3 regions of the Butyricicoccus sp. AF18-9LB genome follow, and region 2 is predicted to be linked to each of the others. Evidence: predicted binding sites of a transcription regulator. Region 2 holds the regulator's gene; each other region holds the start of a gene.
What was found. Region 2 encodes Rex, which represses fermentation and respiration genes when NADH is low (regulators of the CRP and FNR family bind a similar motif). Its sites were predicted from a motif close to ATTGTTAANNNNTTAACAAT; they were not measured.
Positions count from the first base shown of each region.

Region 1 (2,204 bases), on a different contig from region 2:
ACGGGCATCGGTAACGACCGAGCCGTTCTCGAGCGTCGGACGAATACGGCTCTCGAGCGTGCCGTCCTTCTTCTTAAAGGTGGACGAGCAGCAGATGAAGCTCTTGCCGCCCTTGGACAGATACGCGCCCAGAACGAAGTCCAGCTGGCCGCCTGCACCGGAAATCTGCTTGATACCGGCACTTTCTGCGTTCATCTGGCCGAACAGATCCACATCCACGATATTGTTGATGGAAATGAAGTTGTCGATCTGTGCGATGGTGCGCGCATCGTTAGTATAGGATACCGGTGCAGACATGCACTCCGGATTATCATTTACAAAATCGTACAGCTTCTGGGTGCCTGCGCCGAACGCGAACACCTGACGGCCGCGGTCGATGGCCTTCTTCGAGCCGTTGATCTTGCCTGCACGGGAGATGTCAACGAATGCGTCAACGTACATTTCAGTATGAACGCCGAGGTCCTTCAGGTCAGACTCCGCGATCATCGAGCCTACGGTATTCGGCATGCCGCCGATGCCCAGCTGCAGGCAGGCGCCGTTCGGGATTTCCTCCACGATCAGCTTTGCAACCGCCTTATCAACCTCGGTCGGCTCGCCGCCTGCGCCCATCTGCGGCATTTCGGTGTCGCTCTCAACGATCATATCCACCTGCGAAATGTGAATGCCGTCCTCAAAGCCGCCGAGGCAGCGCGGCATATACTTGTTAACCTCAACGATGATAACATCGGATACATCGCAGATGGCTTTGAGGTGCGAAGCCTGCGGACCGAAGCTGAACCAGCCATGTGCGTCCATCGGCGCCACCTGAATCATGGCTACATTGACATGACGGACGTTCTCGCGGTACCAGCGCGGCATCTCGGAGTAGCGCAGTGCGCTGTAAAAGCCGAAGCCCTCCATGCATGCCTTGCGCTCAATGCCGGACATGTGCCACGAGTTCCAGGTGATCTTGTCAGCTGCATCCGGAATATCGAATACCGCCGGTCGGCGCATGAGTACACCGCCGCGGAAGTTTACGTCCTCCAGCTCGCCCATGCGGGCAGCAAGTGCCTTGTCCAGTGCAACAGGCGTACCCGTACACCAGCCGTAGTCTACCCAGTCACCCGATTTAACAACTTTAACGGCTTCGTCCGCCGTTGTCAGCTTCTGCTGATACAGTGCAGTATAATCCACGCTGATTCCCTCCGTCTTACTTGTTCTTCATTGTTTATTCTTTAACAATCATGCTTACTTATGATTATAATCTCTTTTGGGGTACAGGTCAACACAGGTTCGCAAAAAAGAGTGAGAATCCATTCAAACCGCTCCCCGCCCTCTTTTCCTTATATTTCACCCTGTTATTTTAATTTTTGCACAAAATACCGCCCGCTTACCCTTCAAAAATACTGAAAATCCGCATGAAAATCAGGGGTTGATTTTCTGCGCTAAAGTGTTATAATAGTAAACAAGATATGAACTGAATTACAGGAGGTTTTCTAAAAATGAAGACGAAGAAACTTCTTGCACTGCTGATGGCAGGCGCAATGAGTGTATCCATGCTGTCCGGCTGCGGCGGCTCTGCTGCCAAGACCGACGACTCGAGCGCCGATGCGGCTGACACCTCAACTTCCGCTGAGAGCGATATTGATTATGTAAAGAGCAACGGCAAGCTGGTCATCGGCATCACGGATTTCGCACCGATGGATTATAAGGAAGACGGCTCGGACGAGTGGGTCGGCTTTGACGCGGACATGGCAAAGGCTTTCGCAGAGAGCCTGGGCGTAAAAGCTGAGTTCATCGAGATCAACTGGGACAACAAGATCATGGAGCTGGATTCCAAGGGCGTTGACGCTGTTTGGAACGGCATGACCCTGACCGATGAGGTCAAGACCTCCATGAACTGCTCCGACCCGTATGCAACCAACGCACAGGTTGTTGTTGTTCCGTCCGACAAGGCTGACGCTGCCAAGGACATCGAGTCCATCAAGGATATGACCTTCGCTGTTGAGTCTGGTTCCGCCGGTGAGGCTGCTGCACAGGCTGCCGGTCTGAATGCAACTGCAGTTCAGTCTCAGGCTGACGCACTGATGGAGGTTGCCGCAGGCACCTCTGATGCCTGCGTGATCGACCTGCTGATGGCAGGCGCTATGATCGGCGAGGGCACCAGCTACCCGAACCTGACCTACACCGTAAACCTCAACGAGGCCAACGGCGAGGAGGACGAG
Region 1 covers NZ_JAQCWA010000009.1:70,343-72,546, reverse strand. The annotation lists gene PGY33_RS07470 (butyryl-CoA:acetate CoA-transferase) at 1-1,173, opposite strand, end outside; gene PGY33_RS07465 (transporter substrate-binding domain-containing protein) at 1,482-2,204, shown strand, end outside.
Region 1: PGY33_RS07470 (butyryl-CoA:acetate CoA-transferase) is a predicted target of Rex. The motif match lies at 1,203-1,222, and genes of this name have one in related genera.

Region 2 (2,204 bases):
AACACCGAGGGCGGCTACGCTGTCGGTTCGCAGGGTGTGCAGATCGACGACGATCTGTTCATCGACTTTACCGTAGCTACCTCGCAGGGCTGCGAGCGTATCGCTCGTCTGGCCTTCGACTATGCACGCAAGACCGGCAAGAACCGCGTTTCCTGCGTCACCAAGGCGAATATCATCAAGACCACCGACGGCAAGTTCCTCGATACCTGCCAGAAGGTAGCCAAGGAGTATCCGGAAGTACAGTTTGATGACTGGTACATCGACATCATGACCGCAAAGCTGCTCGATGACAAGCGCCGCCGCGACTTTAAGGTCGTTGTTCTGCCGAACCTGTACGGCGACATCATCACCGACGAGGCCGCTGAGATCCAGGGCGGTGTCGGCACGGCAGGCTCTGCCAATATCGGCAAGCGCTATGCGATGTTCGAGGCAATTCATGGCTCTGCGCCGCGTATGGTACAGGAAGGCCGTGCAAAGTACGCGGATCCGTCCTCCGTACTGCGTGCAGCCGTTATGCTGCTTGAGCACATCGGTGAAATCGAACTGGCAAAGAAGCTCGACCGAGCACTTGATATCTGCATGGTAGAGGAGCACAAGGTTGTTGTTACCGGTCGTGATACCGGTGCAACCGCACAGGAATTTACCGATTATGTGCTGGATACCATCGCTAAGCTGTAATTTACACGAGAAATAGAATTTGAGAGAGGGAGAGGGTCTGTGGAACACAAGCAAGAGGTTTCCAAAGCGGTAATTCAGCGATTGCCTCGCTATTATCGGAATATTTGTGAGCTGAAGGCTGAAGGGGAGCAGCGTATCTCCTCCAAAGCACTGGCAGAGCGCATGGGACTGACCGCTTCGCAGATTCGTCAGGACTTTAACTGCTTCGGCGGCTTTGGTCAGCAGGGCTACGGCTATAATATCGACAAACTGCAGGAGGAGCTGGGTGCGATCATGGGTCTGCGGACCGGCCGCACGGCGATTCTGCTGGGTGCCGGTAACCTCGGTCGTGCACTGCTTAATAACTTTAACTTTTTTGCCAGCGGCTTTGAGCTGCTGTGTGCGTTTGACGCAAATCCGCAGCTCATTGGTCAGCGCTTTGGCGGCCATGAGGTACGCAGCGCGGATACGCTTGCGGAGTTTATTGAGCGCAACAAGCCGGATGTGGCGGTGCTCACCATTCCGCGCGGAGATGCCCCGCGTATCGCACACGGTCTGGTAGAGCGCGGTATCCGCGGTCTGTGGAATTTCACCGGCGAGGACCTTCATTTGGAGGGACTGGGCGTTCCGGTCGAAAACGTGCATCTGTCGGACAGCCTGATGACACTGTGCCATCTGGTCGGCGCAGCAGACGGGGAAAGAGAGCAGAACCTGTAAAACGAAAGGGAGTATCTTTTGATACTCCCTTTTTTGTGCGAAAAAAGCCGCTATCCAATGGATGAGCGGCTTTGGTATTACATTTTGTCCAGATAATACGGTGTTGTCTGGTACACATAGTAGTTGACCCAGTTGGTGTAAAACAGGTTGGCATGTGCCTTCCAGGTCACCAGTACGTCCTCGTTGGGATCATCGTTGCGGAAGTAATGGCGCGGCACCTCCGGGTTCATGCCTTTAGCCAGATCACGCTCATACTCCTTTTTGAGCGTGTCGGCGTCGTACTCGCCGTGACCCAGCACAAAGATCTGACGGCCATTCATTGCCTCTACGATGTGCACACCGGCTTCGTGCGACTCCGCGAGAATGGTCAGACGATCGTTTTTGCGGATGTCGGCGGCACGCACCTCGGTGTGGCGCGAGTGCGGTGCGCAGAAGATATCATCAAAGCCGCGCAGCAGCGGCTCCTTCGGCAGCAGAACATGGTGCTTGAAAATACCGGACATTTTCTCGGGCAGCATGTACTTCGGAATACCGTAGTGATAATACAGACCGGCCTGCGCCCCCCAGCAGATGTGCAGCGTGGAATGAACGTGCGTTTTAGTCCAGTCCATGATCTCGGTCAGTTCCTTCCAGTATTCGACTTCCTCAAACGGCATGGTCTCTACCGGCGCACCGGTGATGATAAAACCGTCATATTTCTGGTCGCGGATATCGTCGAACGTCTTGTAGAAGGTGAGAAGATGATCCTCCGGCGTATTTTTGGAATGGTACGTTTCGGTCTGGATCAGATCGACCTCGATCTGGATCGGCGTGTTGGATAAACAGCGCAG
Region 2 covers NZ_JAQCWA010000006.1:122,234-124,437, forward strand. The annotation lists gene PGY33_RS05910 (isocitrate/isopropylmalate family dehydrogenase) at 1-678, shown strand, start outside; gene PGY33_RS05915 (redox-sensing transcriptional repressor Rex) at 718-1,374, shown strand; gene metA (homoserine O-acetyltransferase MetA) at 1,452-2,204, opposite strand, start outside.

Region 3 (2,204 bases), on a different contig from region 2:
CTTGCAGAGCTCGTCGCGCTCAACGATGATAGCTTCGCCCATACCGCCGCCGATGCACATGGTAGCCAGACCGATGGTCAGGTCGCGCTTGATCATTTCGTGGATCAGGGTGGTGGTGATGCGGCAGCCGGCTGCACCGATCGGGTGACCCAGAGCGATTGCGCCGCCGTTTACGTTAACCTTGTCCATATCAAAGCCAAGCTCACGGTTAACAGCAGCAGCCTGTGCAGCAAATGCCTCGTTGGACTCGATCAGGTCGAGGTCAGCAACGGTCAGACCTGCGCGGGACAGAGCCTGACGGGTGGACTCGATCGGACCTACGCCCATGATGGACGGATCGCAGCCTACAGAGCCCCAGGCACGAACCTTAGCCAGCGGCTTGAGGCCGTTTGCCTTAACGAACTCCTCGGAAGCGATGATCATTGCAGCGCCTGCATCGTTGATGCCGGAAGCGTTGCCTGCGGTTACGGTGCCGCCGTCCTTCTTGAATGCCGGGCGCAGCTTGCCGAGGATCTCCAGAGTGGTGTTCGGCTTTACATGCTCGTCGGTATCAAAGATAACGGTTTCCTTCTTCTTCTTAACTTCGATCGGAACGATCTCGTCCTTGAAGCGGCCGTTAGCGATGGCAGCAGCTGCCTTCTGCTGGGAAGCGAGAGCGATCTCGTCCTGCATTTCGCGGGTGATGCCGTACTTTTCAGCTACGTTTTCTGCAGTGATGCCCATGTGGTACTGGTTGAATACATCAAATACGCCGTCGTATACCATCATATCGACCAGCTTCTTGTCGCCCATGCGAGCACCCCAGCGGGTATCGCGGGAGATGTACGGAGCACCGGACATAGACTCGCAGCCGCCTACCAGCATCATCTTGTTCTCGCCGGAACGGATGATCTGGGTGCCGAGGGAGATGGCACGCATGGAGGAAGCGCAAACCTTGTTCAGGGTCATAGCCGGGGTGGTGATCGGCAGACCGGACTTCAGGCAAACCTGACGTGCTACGTTCTGGCCTACGCCGCCCTGCAGTACCTGACCGAACAGAACCTCGTCGATTGCTTCCTTGTCAACGCCTGCACGCTCGATAGCTGCCTTTGCAGCAGCGGTGCCAAGCTCGGAGGAGTGTACATCGCGGAGGGTGCCGCCGTAAGTGCCGATTGCAGTACGGGCAGCGGAACAGATGTAAACGTTCATTTAGCTGTTTCTCCTTTTCTACTGATGCGGCGAAAAAACTATGCCGCCGCATGGTGATGGAAACTCGATTTTCTTGAGTTCGTTAATATTTTATCAAACCATTCGGCAGAATGCAAGGGAAACTGGTCGATTCTGTAAAATTATATGAAAAGGCCGGTTTCCGTTTGCATAATCTGCACAAATAGAATTGATCAGTCGTTAGCCAGACCCATCAGCTCGTCACGGAAGATGCGAGCGTCCATGGTCTTGATCTCGTCAGCCATCTTCGGAACGAATTCCATCTGGTCGAGGATCTGGGTCTGCAGGTCGATGCCCGGAGCGATCTCGGTCAGGGTAACGCCTTCCGGACGCAGCTCAAATACGCAGCGCTCGGTGATGTACAGAACCGGCTGATGTACCTCGTTAGCGTAATCGCCGGAGAAGGTGATGTGCTCAACCTGCTTAACGAACTTCTTCTTAGCGCCTTCCTGGGTGATAACGAGCTTGCCGTCCTTGCACTCAGTCTTGAGGCCCTTTGCAGTGAAGGTGCCGCAGTAAACAACCTTCTTGGCGTTCTGGGTGATGTCGATGAAGCCGCCTGCACCTGCCAGACGGGTGCCGAACTTGGATACGTTCAGGTCGCCGTTCGGAGCAGTCTCAGCCAGGCCGAGGAATGCAACGTCAAGGCCGCCGCCCTGATAGAAGTCGAACTGTACGTTGTGCGGGATGATGCACTGTGCGTTGGCAGCAGCGCCGAACTGGGTGCCGCCGTACGGTACACCTGCGATGGAGCCTGCCTCAACGGTCAGGGTCATCTTGTCGGAGATGCCTTCTTCAGCAGCTACGTTAGCGATCTTCTCCGGTGCGCCGGTGCCGAGGTTTACGATAGCGTCCTGCGGCAGCTCCATAGCAGCGCGGCGGGCGATGATCTTCTTAGCGTCCATCGGGATCGGCGGGATAGCGTCAACCGGGATGCGGAACTCGCCGGTCAGCGCGCCGTCGTACGGCATGCCGAGGCACTGCATGTTCTCCTCCTC
Region 3 covers NZ_JAQCWA010000009.1:62,277-64,480, forward strand. The annotation lists gene PGY33_RS07430 (acetyl-CoA C-acetyltransferase) at 1-1,188, opposite strand, end outside; gene PGY33_RS07435 (acyl CoA:acetate/3-ketoacid CoA transferase) at 1,380-2,204, opposite strand, start outside.
Region 3: PGY33_RS07430 (acetyl-CoA C-acetyltransferase) is a predicted target of Rex. The motif match lies at 1,267-1,286, and genes of this name have one in related genera.